Regions from separate parts of the Lysinibacillus sp. BNK-21 genome, predicted to be linked through region 4. Evidence: a T-box and tRNA genes for the amino acid it is inferred to sense, from the RefSeq annotation. Region 4 holds a T-box; the other regions hold tRNA genes.
What was found. The T-box of region 4 lies ahead of ACMGGO_RS05980 (valine--tRNA ligase). A T-box ahead of a tRNA ligase gene usually reads a tRNA of that ligase, here a tRNA-Val.
Positions count from the first base shown of each region.

Region 1 (4,092 bases), 3.1 Mb from region 4:
ACACTTTTGTAAATTTAACGGACTGTGAATCTCCAATAATGCCTGCATCTGTTTCATAGCCTGCATAACGAATTAGTTGATGATTCCAAATCCGTACTCTATCTGAAGCAAACACTGTTATAGTTGGACGGATTTTCCCATGATTTGTCGCATAATCAATATGTTCTAGTAATTTTTGAAAAATAGCCTTTTCATCTAAAACATCACGTGCATCTACCACATGCAGTGACTGCCAAAATAGACGTCCAATACACTTATTGCTATTTCGCCATGCCACACGTGCGCCAAAAACTAGCTCCTCTGTTGTTGGGTGATATTCACCTGCATCCTTAACTGCCTGTAATCTATTCTTTAACCAAAGTTCTGATTCATTTTGTTCTGTCTGATATAGACTTAAAAATTGCTGTATCTCCTGTATATTCATATCGATTCCTCCACTTATCCTCATATTAGAGGAACAAAACAACAAGCACCATGAAAATAGTAATTGAAAAAACATACATATTTTATATATGAAATAGTTTGTTCATATTTACTCTATAGACTCTCTTTCGTAAGAGAATGTAAGGGAGAAAGATATTAATTATTATAAAAAGGCTACAGTAGTCATGTAGCCTTTTTCAGGGGGGTGTAGAACAAAGAAATCAATAGAATTTTTGTAAATGGTGAAAAAGCTATACGTTCTGGGCTACTTACTTGCTGCTGTTGCTTCGCTTTCGCATAGAGCAGAACCAGTTTCACAAATTCTCTGGCCAGGATTTCGCCTGTATCGCTATACTAGAGAAGTCAAGCAGCCTTCACAAAAGTATTGACCATGGAAGTGTACGTGGTAAGTGAAACGGCTTATAGGAGCCCATAGTAAGATGCTAGGGGAATTAAATTCAGTCCCTCACCTTGCAAATAGGCCTTTTTCTGCTATTGCATTATCTTTTATCGTTTAAAGAACAGGAGAATAGAAAAAAGCATGTAACACACATCTGTGCTACATGCTTGATGACCCGTACGGGATTCGAACCCGTGTTACCGCCGTGAAAGGGCGGTGTCTTAACCACTTGACCAACGGGCCGTGGCTCCGAAGGCAGGACTCGAACCTGCGACAACCTGATTAACAGTCAGGTGCTACTACCAACTGAGCTACTTCGGAATAATATGGGCCTAAATGGACTCGAACCATCGACCTCACGCTTATCAGGCGTGCGCTCTAACCAGCTGAGCTATAGGCCCATTTTGGAGCGGGTGATGAGAATCGAACTCACGACATCAGCTTGGAAGGCTGAGGTTTTACCATTAAACTACACCCGCAATAATGGTGGGTCAGGACGGAATCGAACCGCCGACACTTAGAGCTTCAATCTAATGCTCTACCAACTGAGCTACTGACCCGAAAAATGGAGGAGGTAGAGGGATTCGAACCCCCGCGCGGTGTTACCCGCCTGTCGGTTTTCAAGACCGATCCCTTCAGCCAGACTTGGGTATACCTCCAAAAATATTACAATGGTGGAGCCTAGCGGGATCGAACCGCTGACCTCCTGCGTGCAAGGCAGGCGCTCTCCCAGCTGAGCTAAGGCCCCATTTATCATGAAAGATGGTCGGAATGACAGGATTCGAACCTACGACCCCTTGGTCCCAAACCAAGTGCTCTACCAAGCTGAGCTACATTCCGTAAACATGATTTTATTGGCGCGCCCGACAGGAGTCGAACCCATAACCTTCTGATCCGTAGTCAGACGCTCTATCCAATTGAGCTACGGGCGCATGTTAATTAAAAAATGATGAGCCATGAAGGACTCGAACCTTCGACCCTCTGATTAAAAGTCAGATGCTCTACCAACTGAGCTAATGGCTCGTGAAATTAAAAATGGCTGGGGTACTAGGATTCGAACCTAGGCATGACGGAATCAAAATCCGTTGCCTTACCGCTTGGCTATACCCCAATTTTAAAATGGGGCGACTGATGGGAATCGAACCCACGAATGTCGGAACCACAATCCGATGCGTTAACCACTTCGCCACAATCGCCACTATATAGATTATATTAGCTGTATTATGAACGAGTACCTCAATACCTGGCAGGGGCAGTAGGAATCGAACCCACACCAAAGGTTTTGGAGACCTCTATTCTACCGTTGAACTATGCCCCTAAAATGGTGGAGGGGGACGGATTCGAACCGCCGAACCCTAAGGAGCGGATTTACAGTCCGCCGCGTTTAGCCACTTCGCTACCCCTCCAAGGGAATGGTGCCGGCGATAGGAGTCGAACCCACGACCTACTGATTACAAGTCAGTTGCTCTACCAACTGAGCTACACCGGCAATAATAATGGCGGTCCCGACCGGGATCGAACCGGCGATCTCCTGCGTGACAGGCAGGCATGTTAACCGCTACACCACGGGACCAAAATGGTGGAGGATGACGGGCTCGAACCGCCGACCCCCTGCTTGTAAGGCAGGTGCTCTCCCAGCTGAGCTAATCCTCCACAAAAAATAAGCGAAGCGACGTCCTACTCTCACAGGGGGAAGCCCCCAACTACCATCGGCGCTAAAGAGCTTAACTTCCGTGTTCGGTATGGGAACGGGTGTGACCTCTTTGCCATCATCACTTCACTTATTCAGCTGAAAGACTTATTCTTTCAAAACTAGATAAACGATACATTGAAAGTTTCAAACTTTTTTGGTTAAGTCCTCGATCGATTAGTATTCGTCAGCTCCATGTGTCACCACACTTCCACCTCGAACCTATCTACCTCATCGTCTTTGAGGGATCTTACTTACTTGCGTAATGGGAAATCTCATCTTGAGGGGGGCTTCATGCTTAGATGCTTTCAGCACTTATCCCGTCCACACATAGCTACCCAGCGATGCCTTTGGCAAGACAACTGGTACACCAGCGGTGTGTCCATCCCGGTCCTCTCGTACTAAGGACAGCTCCTCTCAAATTTCCTACGCCCACGACGGATAGGGACCGAACTGTCTCACGACGTTCTGAACCCAGCTCGCGTACCGCTTTAATGGGCGAACAGCCCAACCCTTGGGACCGACTACAGCCCCAGGATGCGATGAGCCGACATCGAGGTGCCAAACCTCCCCGTCGATGTGGACTCTTGGGGGAGATAAGCCTGTTATCCCCGGGGTAGCTTTTATCCGTTGAGCGATGGCCCTTCCATGCGGAACCACCGGATCACTAAGCCCGTCTTTCGACCCTGCTCGACTTGTAGGTCTCGCAGTCAAGCTCCCTTGTGCCTTTACACTCTACGAATGATTTCCAACCATTCTGAGGGAACCTTTGGGCGCCTCCGTTACCTTTTAGGAGGCGACCGCCCCAGTCAAACTGTCCGCCTGACACTGTCTCCTGCCCCGCTAAGGGGCATGGGTTAGAATTTCAATACAACCAGGGTAGTATCCCACCGACGCCTCCTTCGAAGCTGGCGCTCCGAGATCTCTGGCTCCTACCTATCCTGTACAAGTTGTACCAAAATTCAATATCAGGCTACAGTAAAGCTCCACGGGGTCTTTCCGTCCTGTCGCGGGTAACCTGCATCTTCACAGGTACTATAATTTCACCGAGTCTCTCGTTGAGACAGTGCCCAGATCGTTACGCCTTTCGTGCGGGTCGGAACTTACCCGACAAGGAATTTCGCTACCTTAGGACCGTTATAGTTACGGCCGCCGTTTACTGGGGCTTCAATTCGCAGCTTCGCTTGCGCTAACCACTCCTCTTAACCTTCCAGCACCGGGCAGGCGTCAGCCCCTATACGTCACCTTACGGTTTTGCAGAGACCTGTGTTTTTGCTAAACAGTCGCCTGGGCCTATTCACTGCGGCTCTCATGCGCTTGCACGCTCAAGAGCACCCCTTCTCCCGAAGTTACGGGGTCATTTTGCCGAGTTCCTTAACGAGAGTTCTCTCGCACACCTTAGGATTCTCTCCTCGACTACCTGTGTCGGTTTGCGGTACGGGCACCTCTCACCTCGATAGAGGCTTTTCTTGGCAGTGTGAAATCAGGAACTTCGTCCATACGGACTCGCCATCACAGCTCAACGTTACAGTGTGCGGATTTGCCTACACACACGCCTTACTGCTTGGACGCGCACAAC
Region 1 is NZ_JBLQTS010000001.1:4,276,968-4,281,059, forward strand. It holds gene ACMGGO_RS21445 (nitric oxide synthase oxygenase) at 1-424, opposite strand, end outside; tRNA gene ACMGGO_RS21450 (tRNA-Glu) at 995-1,066, opposite strand; tRNA gene ACMGGO_RS21455 (tRNA-Asn) at 1,068-1,144, opposite strand; tRNA gene ACMGGO_RS21460 (tRNA-Ile) at 1,151-1,224, opposite strand; tRNA gene ACMGGO_RS21465 (tRNA-Gly) at 1,229-1,302, opposite strand; tRNA gene ACMGGO_RS21470 (tRNA-Phe) at 1,308-1,383, opposite strand; tRNA gene ACMGGO_RS21475 (tRNA-Ser) at 1,390-1,482, opposite strand; tRNA gene ACMGGO_RS21480 (tRNA-Ala) at 1,496-1,571, opposite strand; tRNA gene ACMGGO_RS21485 (tRNA-Pro) at 1,587-1,663, opposite strand; tRNA gene ACMGGO_RS21490 (tRNA-Arg) at 1,679-1,755, opposite strand; tRNA gene ACMGGO_RS21495 (tRNA-Lys) at 1,774-1,846, opposite strand; tRNA gene ACMGGO_RS21500 (tRNA-Gln) at 1,860-1,934, opposite strand; tRNA gene ACMGGO_RS21505 (tRNA-His) at 1,944-2,019, opposite strand; tRNA gene ACMGGO_RS21510 (tRNA-Trp) at 2,068-2,141, opposite strand; tRNA gene ACMGGO_RS21515 (tRNA-Tyr) at 2,146-2,229, opposite strand; tRNA gene ACMGGO_RS21520 (tRNA-Thr) at 2,237-2,312, opposite strand; tRNA gene ACMGGO_RS21525 (tRNA-Asp) at 2,321-2,396, opposite strand; tRNA gene ACMGGO_RS21530 (tRNA-Val) at 2,401-2,476, opposite strand; rRNA gene rrf (5S ribosomal RNA) at 2,488-2,603, opposite strand; rRNA gene ACMGGO_RS21540 (23S ribosomal RNA) at 2,671-4,092, opposite strand, start outside.
Region 1: it encodes a tRNA-Val, which carries the amino acid that the T-box ahead of ACMGGO_RS05980 (valine--tRNA ligase) is inferred to sense. The anticodon was not compared.

Region 2 (4,092 bases), 660 kb from region 4:
TTACATAAACATAACTGCTTAGTCTATCATAGCGAACGTTCTGACACACAATGTTTTATCACATAAAAAAACAAGAATGCTAATATAAACATTCTTGTTTTAATTATGTTTCTAATGATTCCTTTGGAGATTCAAACCCATGAGTAACTTCTATGTTAAAACTCATACTATTCTCTTCCAATGAATTTTCTATACTTTTTTTATTCTCGTTGACCTTTTCTTCAAAAAGAATCCTTCTCTTTCTAAACCTGTTGCAATTCCCCTAATATAAAAAGCTCATAAACCCTGTTATATCAAGATTTATGAGCTTTCTTAATTTTTATTAATTTGATGATACCGGTGGTCGGGGTCGAACCGACACTCCAAAGGAACACGATTTTGAGTCGTGCGCGTCTGCCAATTCCGCCACACCGGCATAATGGAGATAAAAAAAATCGGATAAACCGATTAACAGTTAAAATATGGAGGCGGCAACCGGATTTGAACCGGTGATAAGGGTGTTGCAGACCCGTGCCTTACCACTTGGCTATGCCGCCGTCATACATGGAGCGGAAGACGAGGTTCGAACTCGCGACCCCCACCTTGGCAAGGTGGTGTTCTACCACTGAACTACTTCCGCAAAAATGGCTGGGGTACTAGGATTCGAACCTAGGCATGACGGAATCAAAATCCGTTGCCTTACCGCTTGGCTATACCCCAACAATGGGGCGACTGATGGGAATCGAACCCACGAATGCCGGAACCACAATCCGGTGCGTTAACCACTTCGCCACAATCGCCATTGTATTATGATGTTTATTAATTTTATATGAGATGGGGCGACTGATGGGAATCGAACCCACGAATGCCGGAACCACAATCCGGTGCGTTAACCACTTCGCCACAATCGCCATAAAATTAATTGGCAGGGGCAGTAGGAATCGAACCCACACCAAAGGTTTTGGAGACCTCTATTCTACCGTTGAACTATGCCCCTAAAATAATAAAACTGGTGGAGGGGGACGGATTCGAACCGCCGAACCCTAAGGAGCGGATTTACAGTCCGCCGCGTTTAGCCACTTCGCTACCCCTCCGGGAATATCTGGTGCCGGCTATAGGAATCGAACCCACGACCTACTGATTACAAGTCAGTTGCTCTACCTGCTGAGCTAAACCGGCAAAAAAATAAGATGGGTCAGGACGGAATCGAACCGCCGACACTTAGAGCTTCAATCTAATGCTCTACCAACTGAGCTACTGACCCATATTTTAAAATAAATGGCGGTCCCGACCGGGATCGAACCGGCGATCTCCTGCGTGACAGGCAGGCATGTTAACCGCTACACCACGGGACCATTTGGTTGCGGGGGCTGGATTTGAACCAACGACCTTCGGGTTATGAGCCCGACGAGCTACCACTGCTCCACCCCGCGATAATACTATAATATTGTTAAAATAATGGTGGAGGATGACGGGCTCGAACCGCCGACCCTCTGCTTGTAAGGCAGATGCTCTCCCAGCTGAGCTAATCCTCCATCTGGGTATTGAATTGGTGACCCCTACGGGATTCGAACCCGTGTTACCGCCGTGAAAGGGCGGTGTCTTAACCACTTGACCAAGGGGCCATCGTTTGGAACACATCAAAGTGCTGGCGGAGAGTAAGGGATTTGAACCCTTGAGACAGTGTTAACCGCCTACACGATTTCCAATCGTGCTCCTTCGGCCACTCGGACAACTCTCCAAGAATGGCTCCGAAGGCAGGACTCGAACCTGCGACAACCTGATTAACAGTCAGGTGCTACTACCAACTGAGCTACTTCGGAATAATTTTAGTATATAGCCTAGCGACGTCCTACTCTCACAGGGGGAAGCCCCCAACTACCATCGGCGCTAAAGAGCTTAACTTCCGTGTTCGGTATGGGAACGGGTGTGACCTCTTTGCCATCATCACTAGACTATTTGAAAGACAATACTTATTATAACATATCTTATAAAAATTACAAGTATATTCTAATATTTTATTCTTTCAAAACTGGATAAACGGTGCATTGAATGTTTCAAACTTTTTTGGTTAAGTCCTCGATCGATTAGTATTCGTCAGCTCCATGTGTCACCACACTTCCACCTCGAACCTATCTACCTCATCGTCTTTGAGGGATCTTACTTACTTGCGTAATGGGAAATCTCATCTTGAGGGGGGCTTCATGCTTAGATGCTTTCAGCACTTATCCCGTCCACACATAGCTACCCAGCGATGCCTTTGGCAAGACAACTGGTACACCAGCGGTGTGTCCATCCCGGTCCTCTCGTACTAAGGACAGCTCCTCTCAAATTTCCTACGCCCACGACGGATAGGGACCGAACTGTCTCACGACGTTCTGAACCCAGCTCGCGTACCGCTTTAATGGGCGAACAGCCCAACCCTTGGGACCGACTACAGCCCCAGGATGCGATGAGCCGACATCGAGGTGCCAAACCTCCCCGTCGATGTGGACTCTTGGGGGAGATAAGCCTGTTATCCCCGGGGTAGCTTTTATCCGTTGAGCGATGGCCCTTCCATGCGGAACCACCGGATCACTAAGCCCGTCTTTCGACCCTGCTCGACTTGTAGGTCTCGCAGTCAAGCTCCCTTGTGCCTTTACACTCTACGAATGATTTCCAACCATTCTGAGGGAACCTTTGGGCGCCTCCGTTACCTTTTAGGAGGCGACCGCCCCAGTCAAACTGTCCGCCTGACACTGTCTCCTGCCCCGCTAAGGGGCATGGGTTAGAATTTCAATACAACCAGGGTAGTATCCCACCGACGCCTCCTTCGAAGCTGGCGCTCCGAGATCTCTGGCTCCTACCTATCCTGTACAAGTTGTACCAAAATTCAATATCAGGCTACAGTAAAGCTCCACGGGGTCTTTCCGTCCTGTCGCGGGTAACCTGCATCTTCACAGGTACTATAATTTCACCGAGTCTCTCGTTGAGACAGTGCCCAGATCGTTACGCCTTTCGTGCGGGTCGGAACTTACCCGACAAGGAATTTCGCTACCTTAGGACCGTTATAGTTACGGCCGCCGTTTACTGGGGCTTCAATTCGCAGCTTCGCTTGCGCTAACCACTCCTCTTAACCTTCCAGCACCGGGCAGGCGTCAGCCCCTATACGTCACCTTACGGTTTTGCAGAGACCTGTGTTTTTGCTAAACAGTCGCCTGGGCCTATTCACTGCGGCTCTCATGCGCTTGCACGCTCAAGAGCACCCCTTCTCCCGAAGTTACGGGGTCATTTTGCCGAGTTCCTTAACGAGAGTTCTCTCGCACACCTTAGGATTCTCTCCTCGACTACCTGTGTCGGTTTGCGGTACGGGCACCTCTCACCTCGATAGAGGCTTTTCTTGGCAGTGTGAAATCAGGAACTTCGTCCATACGGACTCGCCATCACAGCTCAACGTTACAGTGTGCGGATTTGCCTACACACACGCCTTACTGCTTGGACGCGCACAACCAACGGCGCGCTTACCCTATCCTACTGCGTCCCCCCATTTCTCAAACGGTGAGGAGGTGGTACAGGAATATCAACCTGTTGTCCATCGCCTACGCCTATCGGCCTCGGCTTAGGTCCCGACTAACCCTGAGCGGACGAGCCTTCCTCAGGAAACCTTAGTCATACGGTGGACGGGATTCTCACCCGTCTTTCGCTACTCATACCGGCATTCTCACTTCTAAGCGCTCCACCAGTCCTTCCGATCTGACTTCAACGCACTTAGAACGCTCTCCTACCACTGACATCGTAGATGTCAATCCACAGCTTCGGTGAATCGTTTAGCCCCGATACATTTTCGGCGCAGCGTCACTCGACCAGTGAGCTATTACGCACTCTTTAAATGATGGCTGCTTCTAAGCCAACATCCTGGTTGTCTGTGCAACGCCACATCCTTTTCCACTTAACGATTACTTTGGGACCTTAGCTGGTGGTCTGGGCTGTTTCCCTTTTGACTACGGATCTTATCACTCGCAGTCTGACTCCCGTGTATAAATATCTGGCATTCGGAGTTTGTCTGAATTCGGTAAACCGGGATGGCCCCCTAGTCCAAACAGTGCTCTACCTCCAGTATTCTCATCACGAGGC
Region 2 is NZ_JBLQTS010000001.1:531,954-536,045, reverse strand. It holds tRNA gene ACMGGO_RS02695 (tRNA-Leu) at 335-415, opposite strand; tRNA gene ACMGGO_RS02690 (tRNA-Cys) at 463-536, opposite strand; tRNA gene ACMGGO_RS02685 (tRNA-Gly) at 545-619, opposite strand; tRNA gene ACMGGO_RS02680 (tRNA-Gln) at 625-699, opposite strand; tRNA gene ACMGGO_RS02675 (tRNA-His) at 704-779, opposite strand; tRNA gene ACMGGO_RS02670 (tRNA-His) at 815-890, opposite strand; tRNA gene ACMGGO_RS02665 (tRNA-Trp) at 903-976, opposite strand; tRNA gene ACMGGO_RS02660 (tRNA-Tyr) at 990-1,073, opposite strand; tRNA gene ACMGGO_RS02655 (tRNA-Thr) at 1,083-1,158, opposite strand; tRNA gene ACMGGO_RS02650 (tRNA-Phe) at 1,171-1,243, opposite strand; tRNA gene ACMGGO_RS02645 (tRNA-Asp) at 1,259-1,334, opposite strand; tRNA gene ACMGGO_RS02640 (tRNA-Met) at 1,338-1,412, opposite strand; tRNA gene ACMGGO_RS02635 (tRNA-Val) at 1,439-1,514, opposite strand; tRNA gene ACMGGO_RS02630 (tRNA-Glu) at 1,530-1,604, opposite strand; tRNA gene ACMGGO_RS02625 (tRNA-Ser) at 1,629-1,720, opposite strand; tRNA gene ACMGGO_RS02620 (tRNA-Asn) at 1,726-1,802, opposite strand; rRNA gene rrf (5S ribosomal RNA) at 1,819-1,934, opposite strand; rRNA gene ACMGGO_RS02610 (23S ribosomal RNA) at 2,047-4,092, opposite strand, start outside.
Region 2: it encodes a tRNA-Val, which carries the amino acid that the T-box ahead of ACMGGO_RS05980 (valine--tRNA ligase) is inferred to sense. The anticodon was not compared.

Region 3 (4,092 bases), 290 kb from region 4:
TTGTATTTGAAAATGTTTTTCAAGCACTAAAGCAGCCTGAAGTGCAGCAATACCACTACCAATTATAAGGACGTCTGTCTTTACATCCATTGTTATACCTTCTTTACAGTTGTCTTGACACTTATCTTTACATAAAATATAAAAGAAAACAAGACCTGATGAACAAGAGAGGAAGAAGACGATGATTTATATGGATTATGCTGCAACATCACCTATGATGAGGGAATCTCTTGAGGCATATGTAGAGGTGGCACAACGGTATTATGGAAATAGTGCGAGTTTGCATGATTTAGGGGGACAAGCTTTTTATTTTGTCCAGCAATCAAGGGAGGTTGTAGCCCAAGCCCTAGGTGTAACTAGTGATGGCGTAATTTTTACGGGTAGTGGAACAGAAGGAAATCTCATAGCCATCTTGTCGTTAGCGCTAGCCTCAAAAAAAGGAAAACACATTATTTCATCTCAAGCTGAGCATACGTCAGTGCATGCGGCTTTGAATACACTTGAGAAAAAGGGCTTTACTGTAACAAAATTACCTTTGCAGAAGGATGGTTGTGTTGATCTGGGGCAATTGCAACAAGCAATCCGGGAAGAGACTGCTTTGATTACCATTCAACATGTCAATTCTGAAATTGGTTCAATCCAGCCTGTAGAGAAAATCGTAAAGATGGCAAGAAAATCAAATATATTCTGTCATGTTGATTGTGTACAATCATTTGGCAAACTAGCTATACCACAAGGGGCAGATGCGATTACCATCTCGGCTCATAAAATAGGCGGACCAAAGGGCTGTGGTGCTATATATCTGAACCCTGCAATCAGAGTACCTGCATTAACACCAGGTTTGACACATGAGAGGGGTCTTAGAGGGGGGACATTAGATACTCCTGCAATCGTGGCCTTTGCCGCGGCAATTGAAAACTATCAATATGAATTGCAACATTATGAAACGCTAAGAAATTATTTTGAAAATAATTTACCTGAAAAATGTCAGCTCGTTGAGTGTAAACAGCAACTACCTAATATTTGTGGGGTAATGATGGAAAAAGTAGAGGGGCAATATGTTCTTTTAAAGTTAAATGAGGTGGGAATCTGTATCTCTACAGGTAGTGCATGTGATATTCATAGTGAATCGGGAACAAAGGCTATTCTATCAATGGGGTTCTCTTTGGAAGCGGCACGCCAATTTTTTAGAATATCTTTTGGACCTTCCACTACACTTGAGGATATTGTAAAATTAAAAATAGAGCTTTCAAATATTTAACGAAAAGACGAGTGAAGGATTATCTATATTCTTCACTTGTAGTGAAATAGATTATAAGCTAATAATATCGGCCAAATAAAATAATTGTTTTCTTTTGAACCAACAATTGCTATAATATTTTGCAGGGCAATATTTTCTCTTACTTAACAAAAATATCTTTAAAAAGTAATAATTTCTTTTTTTTATAAAAAAGTATTGCACAATGTTAGAAAACGTTATACAATAATTCTTGTCTTGAAGGACAGGTAAACAACTTCAAAACAAGATACATAACAAAGTCTAGTGATGATGGCAAAGAGGTCACACCCGTTCCCATACCGAACACGGAAGTTAAGCTTTTTAGCGCCGATGGTAGTTGGGGGCTTCCCCTGTGAGAGTAGGACGTCGCTAGGCATAATACCCAGGAGGATTAGCTCAGCTGGGAGAGCATCTGCCTTACAAGCAGAGGGTCGGCGGTTCGAGCCCGTCATCCTCCACCATATGCCGGTTTAGCTCAGCAGGTAGAGCAACTGACTTGTAATCAGTAGGTCGTGGGTTCGATTCCTATAGCCGGCACCATTTTTTCGAGCCATTAGCTCAGTTGGTAGAGCATCTGACTTTTAATCAGAGGGTCGAAGGTTCGAGTCCTTCATGGCTCACCATTTATAAATAATAATAAGCGGGTGTGGCGGAATTGGCAGACGCACTAGACTTAGGATCTAGCGCCGCAAGGCGTGGGGGTTCGACTCCCTTCACCCGCACCATTATTTTCATTGCCAGATAAAAAAGCTTATGCACATGCGGAAGTAGTTCAGTGGTAGAACACCACCTTGCCAAGGTGGGGGTCGCGAGTTCGAACCTCGTCTTCCGCTCCAAATGTGCCGGGGTGGCGGAACTGGCAGACGCACAGGACTTAAAATCCTGCGGTAGGTGACTACCGTACCGGTTCGATTCCGGTCCTCGGCACCATTTTAAATGCGCCCGTAGCTCAATTGGATAGAGCGTCTGACTACGGATCAGAAGGTTATGGGTTCGACTCCTGTCGGGCGCGCCAAAAGAACAACGGGAAGTAGCTCAGCTTGGTAGAGCACTTGGTTTGGGACCAAGGGGTCGCAGGTTCGAATCCTGTCTTCCCGACCATTTCCAAAAAGATTATGGGGCCTTAGCTCAGCTGGGAGAGCGCCTGCCTTGCACGCAGGAGGTCAGCGGTTCGATCCCGCTAGGCTCCACCATAAGTAAATTAACCAGTATAAAGATCCTGGCGGCGTAGCTCAGCTGGCTAGAGCGTACGGTTCATACCCGTAAGGTCGGGGGTTCGATCCCCTCTGCCGCCATCTTAAAGGACCTTTAGCTCAGTTGGTTAGAGCAGACGGCTCATAACCGTCCGGTCGCAGGTTCGAGTCCTGCAAGGTCCACCATTTATATATTGTAACGGAGGTATACCCAAGTCTGGCTGAAGGGATCGGTCTTGAAAACCGACAGGCGGGTAACACCGCGCGGGGGTTCGAATCCCTCTACCTCCTCCAGTTTTAAATTTTTATAAATGGTGCTTTAAAAACTCGAAACAACATAAAATTATCGCGGGGTGGAGCAGTGGTAGCTCGTCGGGCTCATAACCCGAAGGTCGTTGGTTCAAATCCGGCCCCCGCAACCAAAAGGTCCCGTGGTGTAGCGGTTAACATGCCTGCCTGTCACGCAGGAGATCGCCGGTTCGATCCCGGTCGGGACCGCCATTTTTAAAGATAAAAGTCATGAGAAGCAAAAGAGTGAGCAAGCTTAGCATGGACGAAATGGGTCAGTAGCTCAGTTGGTAGAGCATTAGATTGAAGCTCTAAGTGTCGGCGGTTCGATTCCGTCCTGACCCACCATTTATGCGGGTGTAGTTTAATGGTAAAACCTCAGCCTTCCAAGCTGATGTCGTGGGTTCGATTCCCATCACCCGCTCCAAGGGCCTATAGCTCAGCTGGTTAGAGCGCACGCCTGATAAGCGTGAGGTCGATGGTTCGAGTCCATTTAGGCCCACCATTATTCCGAAGTAGCTCAGTTGGTAGTAGCACCTGACTGTTAATCAGGTTGTCGCAGGTTCGAGTCCTGCCTTCGGAGCCATTTTTATTTTGGGGAAGTACTCAAGAGGCTGAAGAGGCGCCCCTGCTAAGGGTGTAGGTCGGGTAACCGGCGCGAGGGTTCAAATCCCTCCTTCTCCGCCATGGGCCCGTTGGTCAAGTGGTTAAGACACCGCCCTTTCACGGCGGTAACACGGGTTCGAATCCCGTACGGGTCATACTAAGTGCAGTAGATGAATTTACATCTACTGCACTTTTTAATTTACTTGATATTTAGATTTATAACAAAGCTATAATAAATGAAAGCCTACACAGAAGGATTAAACTGTGTAGGCTTGTTGTTTTTCAAATTAGCGATTAAATTTTTCGCCCTTTTCCATATGGGATGCAAAGAGGTGTACCAAAGATTGGATCTGTCGTCATTTGGCAATCAAGGTCAAACACATGATTAACTAAATCAGTGGTCATAATTTCTTCTGGTTTCCCTTGACGATAGACACCACGGTCACGCACTGTAATAATATGATCGGCATAGCGACAAGCAAGATTAATATCATGTAGTACCATAATAATAGTTCGCTTTTGCTGTTGGTTCAATTCGAATAGTAAATCTAAAACGTCTATTTGATGAGTTAAATCTAAGTATGTCGTAGGCTCGTCTAAAAGAATGATATCTGTATCTTGAGCAAGCGTCATAGCTATCCAAGCACGTTGACGTTGTCCTCCTGATAGCTCATCTACTGGTCTATCTTGTAAATGCTCTGTACCTGTAGCTTTTAAAGCGCTTAA
Region 3 is NZ_JBLQTS010000001.1:898,415-902,506, forward strand. It holds gene nadB (L-aspartate oxidase) at 1-90, opposite strand, end outside; gene ACMGGO_RS04510 (cysteine desulfurase family protein) at 191-1,261, shown strand; rRNA gene rrf (5S ribosomal RNA) at 1,540-1,654, shown strand; tRNA gene ACMGGO_RS04520 (tRNA-Val) at 1,665-1,740, shown strand; tRNA gene ACMGGO_RS04525 (tRNA-Thr) at 1,744-1,819, shown strand; tRNA gene ACMGGO_RS04530 (tRNA-Lys) at 1,827-1,902, shown strand; tRNA gene ACMGGO_RS04535 (tRNA-Leu) at 1,920-2,004, shown strand; tRNA gene ACMGGO_RS04540 (tRNA-Gly) at 2,041-2,115, shown strand; tRNA gene ACMGGO_RS04545 (tRNA-Leu) at 2,121-2,209, shown strand; tRNA gene ACMGGO_RS04550 (tRNA-Arg) at 2,218-2,294, shown strand; tRNA gene ACMGGO_RS04555 (tRNA-Pro) at 2,304-2,380, shown strand; tRNA gene ACMGGO_RS04560 (tRNA-Ala) at 2,397-2,472, shown strand; tRNA gene ACMGGO_RS04565 (tRNA-Met) at 2,501-2,574, shown strand; tRNA gene ACMGGO_RS04570 (tRNA-Ile) at 2,582-2,658, shown strand; tRNA gene ACMGGO_RS04575 (tRNA-Ser) at 2,674-2,766, shown strand; tRNA gene ACMGGO_RS04580 (tRNA-Met) at 2,820-2,894, shown strand; tRNA gene ACMGGO_RS04585 (tRNA-Asp) at 2,898-2,973, shown strand; tRNA gene ACMGGO_RS04590 (tRNA-Phe) at 3,033-3,108, shown strand; tRNA gene ACMGGO_RS04595 (tRNA-Gly) at 3,114-3,187, shown strand; tRNA gene ACMGGO_RS04600 (tRNA-Ile) at 3,189-3,265, shown strand; tRNA gene ACMGGO_RS04605 (tRNA-Asn) at 3,270-3,346, shown strand; tRNA gene ACMGGO_RS04610 (tRNA-Ser) at 3,357-3,447, shown strand; tRNA gene ACMGGO_RS04615 (tRNA-Glu) at 3,450-3,521, shown strand; gene ACMGGO_RS04620 (ABC transporter ATP-binding protein) at 3,661-4,092, opposite strand, start outside.
Region 3: it encodes a tRNA-Val, which carries the amino acid that the T-box ahead of ACMGGO_RS05980 (valine--tRNA ligase) is inferred to sense. The anticodon was not compared.

Region 4 (4,092 bases):
ACGTTGACAGTTGCCTATAATGATTTAGAAGGGGCAAAAGTGATTTTTGAGAAATTTGGCACAGAGTTAGCTGCAGTCATTGTGGAGCCAGTAGCAGGAAATATGGGTGTTGTACCTCCACAACCAGGTTTCTTAGAAGGTTTGCGTGCACTTACTTCAGAGCACGGTGCATTATTAATCTTTGACGAAGTCATGACAGGTTTCCGCGTAGATTATGGCTGTGCACAAGGGTATTTTGGGGTAACGCCTGATATGACTACTTTAGGTAAAGTCATCGGAGGTGGTCTCCCTGTAGGCGCATTCGCTGGGAAAAAAGAAATTATGGAGCAAGTAGCACCAGCTGGACCAATTTATCAAGCAGGAACATTATCGGGGAATCCGTTAGCGATGACAGCTGGTTATGAAACGTTATCCCGTTTAGACCATGGTACGTATGATTACTTTAAAAAATTAGGGGATCAGCTTGAGGCTGGTTTCCGTGAAGCAGCAACTAAATATAATATCCCGCACACTGTTAATCGTGCAGGCTCTATGATTGGCTTCTTCTTCACGAATGAAGATGTCATTGATTTTGCTTCTGCTAAAACATCAGATTTACAATTATTCGCTGAATATTTCCGTCTAATGGCAGAGGAAGGTATTTTCTTACCTCCTTCTCAATTCGAGGGACTATTCATCTCAACAGCTCACACGGAAGAGCACATTGCGACAACAGTGGCAGCATTCCATAAAGTATTTGCGCAATTAGCGCAATAAAATTTGATAGAGCATGCTAGAATTATTTCTAGCATGCTCTTCTGCTGTTGAAAACAAAACCATCACTAGAATTTTTGCGAAAGGTGAAAATGGTTTCCGTTGTAGGCTACTTGCTTTCCTGTGGCTCACCTCTTTAGCTATCCCAAGGGATTCAAGCACCTTCCACTTCACCCCATAAAAATGATTCTTAATAGCAAGGTTTTCAAATAAAGTAAAAGTGTTCACTACTCATTTTATGTAGAGGTGTTGTCACTCACGAACGCCCCCCTGGAAAGGATGCTAGCGGAACGGAATAAACCCTCGCTTTGTAAAATTGCTTTATATCCCATTGACATTACCTTTTTTAATGGATTAAGCAGAAGGCATTATAGTGCTTGAGGAATACATGAGTAAAAAGGAACAATAGCATATATTTACTAGTAAGTAAGCTCAACTATACTGGATGAAGGACCTGCTTTTGTCAAAATTACATCTTTCAGCATAGCCAAATTGTGGGCGATATCGTTTATAATATAGCTATTCATAAAAGAAAGTAGTGAATTGATATGGCAACAGGCACACACACGGTCGAAGTACCCGTAGGGATTGAACATGTATGGGATTTCGTTAGTGATATGGAAAAATGGGCAAAGCTTGTCCCTGGTTATAATGCACATGAAATGATTGATGAGAAACACTCCACTTGGACTTTTAAAGGCAATGTTGGCGTTTTGAAAAAAACAGTTGAAGTAGAAATTACAATCTTAGAATGGATAGCACCATCAAAAGTTACATTTGAATTAAAGGGGCTTTCTGATAACTTCACAGGAAATGGCTATTTCCTCGCAGAAAGTATCGACGCTGAAAATACTAAAATGACAGGATTCTTAGAAGTCATTGCAGGCGGGTTAGCTGGCCCTGTTCTCAATCCAATTTTTAAACCGATCGTACCAAAGGCAACACAAATGCTAACAGATCGTGTAGCTAATAAAATTAAATTAGTAAATGTTTAATGAACATCCATGGGAATGGCATGCTAGACTATTACTTCTAGCATGCCATTTTTTTAGTAGTATCTATTTTTAACTCTGTTCAAATGGCAACATCCTAGCATACTATCCTTCAAATCGTCATATGATGCAAAGGGAGGGATTATTATCGAACACAAAACTTGGAATATGCGCGAAACATTTTGTTTTCCTGGATATGGCTGCCCAACTGAAATAGCAGCTGTTCAAATTAAGCCACAGTGGCAGGCAATGCAGTTAGAGGATTCTTTGCGACTTATGGGCATCTATCATATCACCGCACACGTTCGCTTTGATTTTCAAGATATGCAAGCATTTGCGGAAAATGAAGATTTAATTACAATTGATGCCCTTGATATTCAAGGAGATACTGGTTATTTTGAGTATGCCGTTCCTTTACATGTGGATTTACCAAAAGAATCAGATGTCAAAGATTTAATGGTCAAGGATATTCGCCCTAGTCTAACAAATCAGATGTGTCAGCTTGAGTGGACAGTCACAAGTGCTTTCAATGAATATGAACCTGTTGTTGAAAAAGATGTGTTAGACAATCCGCACCTATCAACACATGCTTTCGAACAAGAGGAGACATTGGCTGCAATTGAAGAAAGTGTTCAAGTGAAACAACCTGCCGCAGTAGCAGCAGCTTCACGCCAAGAGAATTCTACAACAGTTGACCAAAAAGCTGTATTAAGAGAATCCTCAAGCCATATTGTTGTACGCGAATCCAGTACTTGGCATGAAGTGCCTTCTATGATTTGGGATCTAACAGAAGAATATACACCGCTTAAAGTTCGTGTTTCAAATGATGTCTTTCAAAAGTAAATAGCAGAGAAGAAGCAGGAGTAATAAGAAGACTAAATCACCTGATGTTGGCACAATAATGACACGGATAAACTGAAAAGCACAAATCGGCACGATGATGGTTCTGCAATAAAAACGAACTTGTCGTAGCCAAGGTGGTAAAAGCCAAGGGTTATACTTGCGTCGTCGCATTTGAATTGTCACTTCCTTTTCTATTTACTTTCCTCTTACTAAAAGATGACTAAATCACTTGAAAAATGACACGATCCTGCGGTACAATAAGGAAAATCAAATACAGATGCTATGATAGGGAAGAGTAAATTTTGACTACATTTTCAGAGAGGAAACGGTAGCTGAGAAGTTTCTATTTGTACGAAATTGAAGGTAGCCCTTGAGCAGCTTTAGTGAACTAATAGTAGTTAAAGCCGGTTAAACACCGTTACCGAATTGAGAGCCAGTAGAATAGGCTGAGAAAATATGTTATTTAATATTTATCTTAACCCTGCTGGAATTAAAGGTGGTACCGCGAACTAAAACTCCTTCGTCCTTTTAGACGAGAGGAGTTTTTTTATTGGGTAAAAAATAAATAGTATTTCTTTACCAACAGTTTTCAAACAATAGGAGGAGTCAATATGACAGAAAACATTTCAATGCCAACTAAATATGACCCACAGTCCATTGAAGCTGGTCGCTATGAATGGTGGTTACAAGGGAAGTTCTTCGAGGCACAGCCTGAAAGTGGGAAAAAGCCCTATTCAATCGTTATTCCACCACCGAACGTAACAGGTAAATTACACCTTGGTCATGCTTGGGATACAACATTGCAAGATATTCTCATTCGTATGAAACGCATGCAAGGCTATGATGCCCTATGGTTGCCAGGTATGGACCATGCTGGTATAGCAACACAGGCAAAAGTAGAAGCCAAGCTGCGTGAGGATAATATTACACGTTATGATTTAGGACGTGAAAAATTCCTCGAAAAAACATGGGAATGGAAAGAAGAGTATGCTGGACATATTCGTGATCAATGGGCAAAGCTTGGTCTTGGATTAGATTATACACGTGAACGTTTCACATTAGACAAAGGTCTTTCAGATGCCGTAAAAACAGTTTTTGTTCAGTTATATGAAAAAGGTTTAATTTATCGTGGTGAACGTATTATCAACTGGGACCCAGCAGCAAAAACAGCATTATCTGATATCGAGGTAATTTATCAGGATGTGCAAGGTGCCTTCTATCATATGAAATATCCATTAGCTGATGGCTCTGGCTATGTAGAAGTTGCTACAACACGTCCCGAAACCATGCTTGGTGACTCTGGGGTAGCTGTTCACCCGAACGATGAGCGTTACCAGCACTTAATTGGTAAAAACGTTATTTTACCGATTGTAGGTCGCGAAATTCCAATTGTTGCTGATGAGTACGTTGATATGGAATTTGGTACTGGGGTTGTAAAAATGACACCAGCCCATGATCCGAACGACTTTGAAGTTGGTAATCGTCATAATCTAGAGCGCATTCT
Region 4 is NZ_JBLQTS010000001.1:1,190,193-1,194,284, forward strand. It holds gene hemL (glutamate-1-semialdehyde 2,1-aminomutase) at 1-756, shown strand, start outside; gene ACMGGO_RS05970 (CoxG family protein) at 1,302-1,748, shown strand; gene ACMGGO_RS05975 (valyl-tRNA synthetase) at 1,914-2,588, shown strand; T-box leader at 2,862-3,119, shown strand; gene ACMGGO_RS05980 (valine--tRNA ligase) at 3,200-4,092, shown strand, end outside.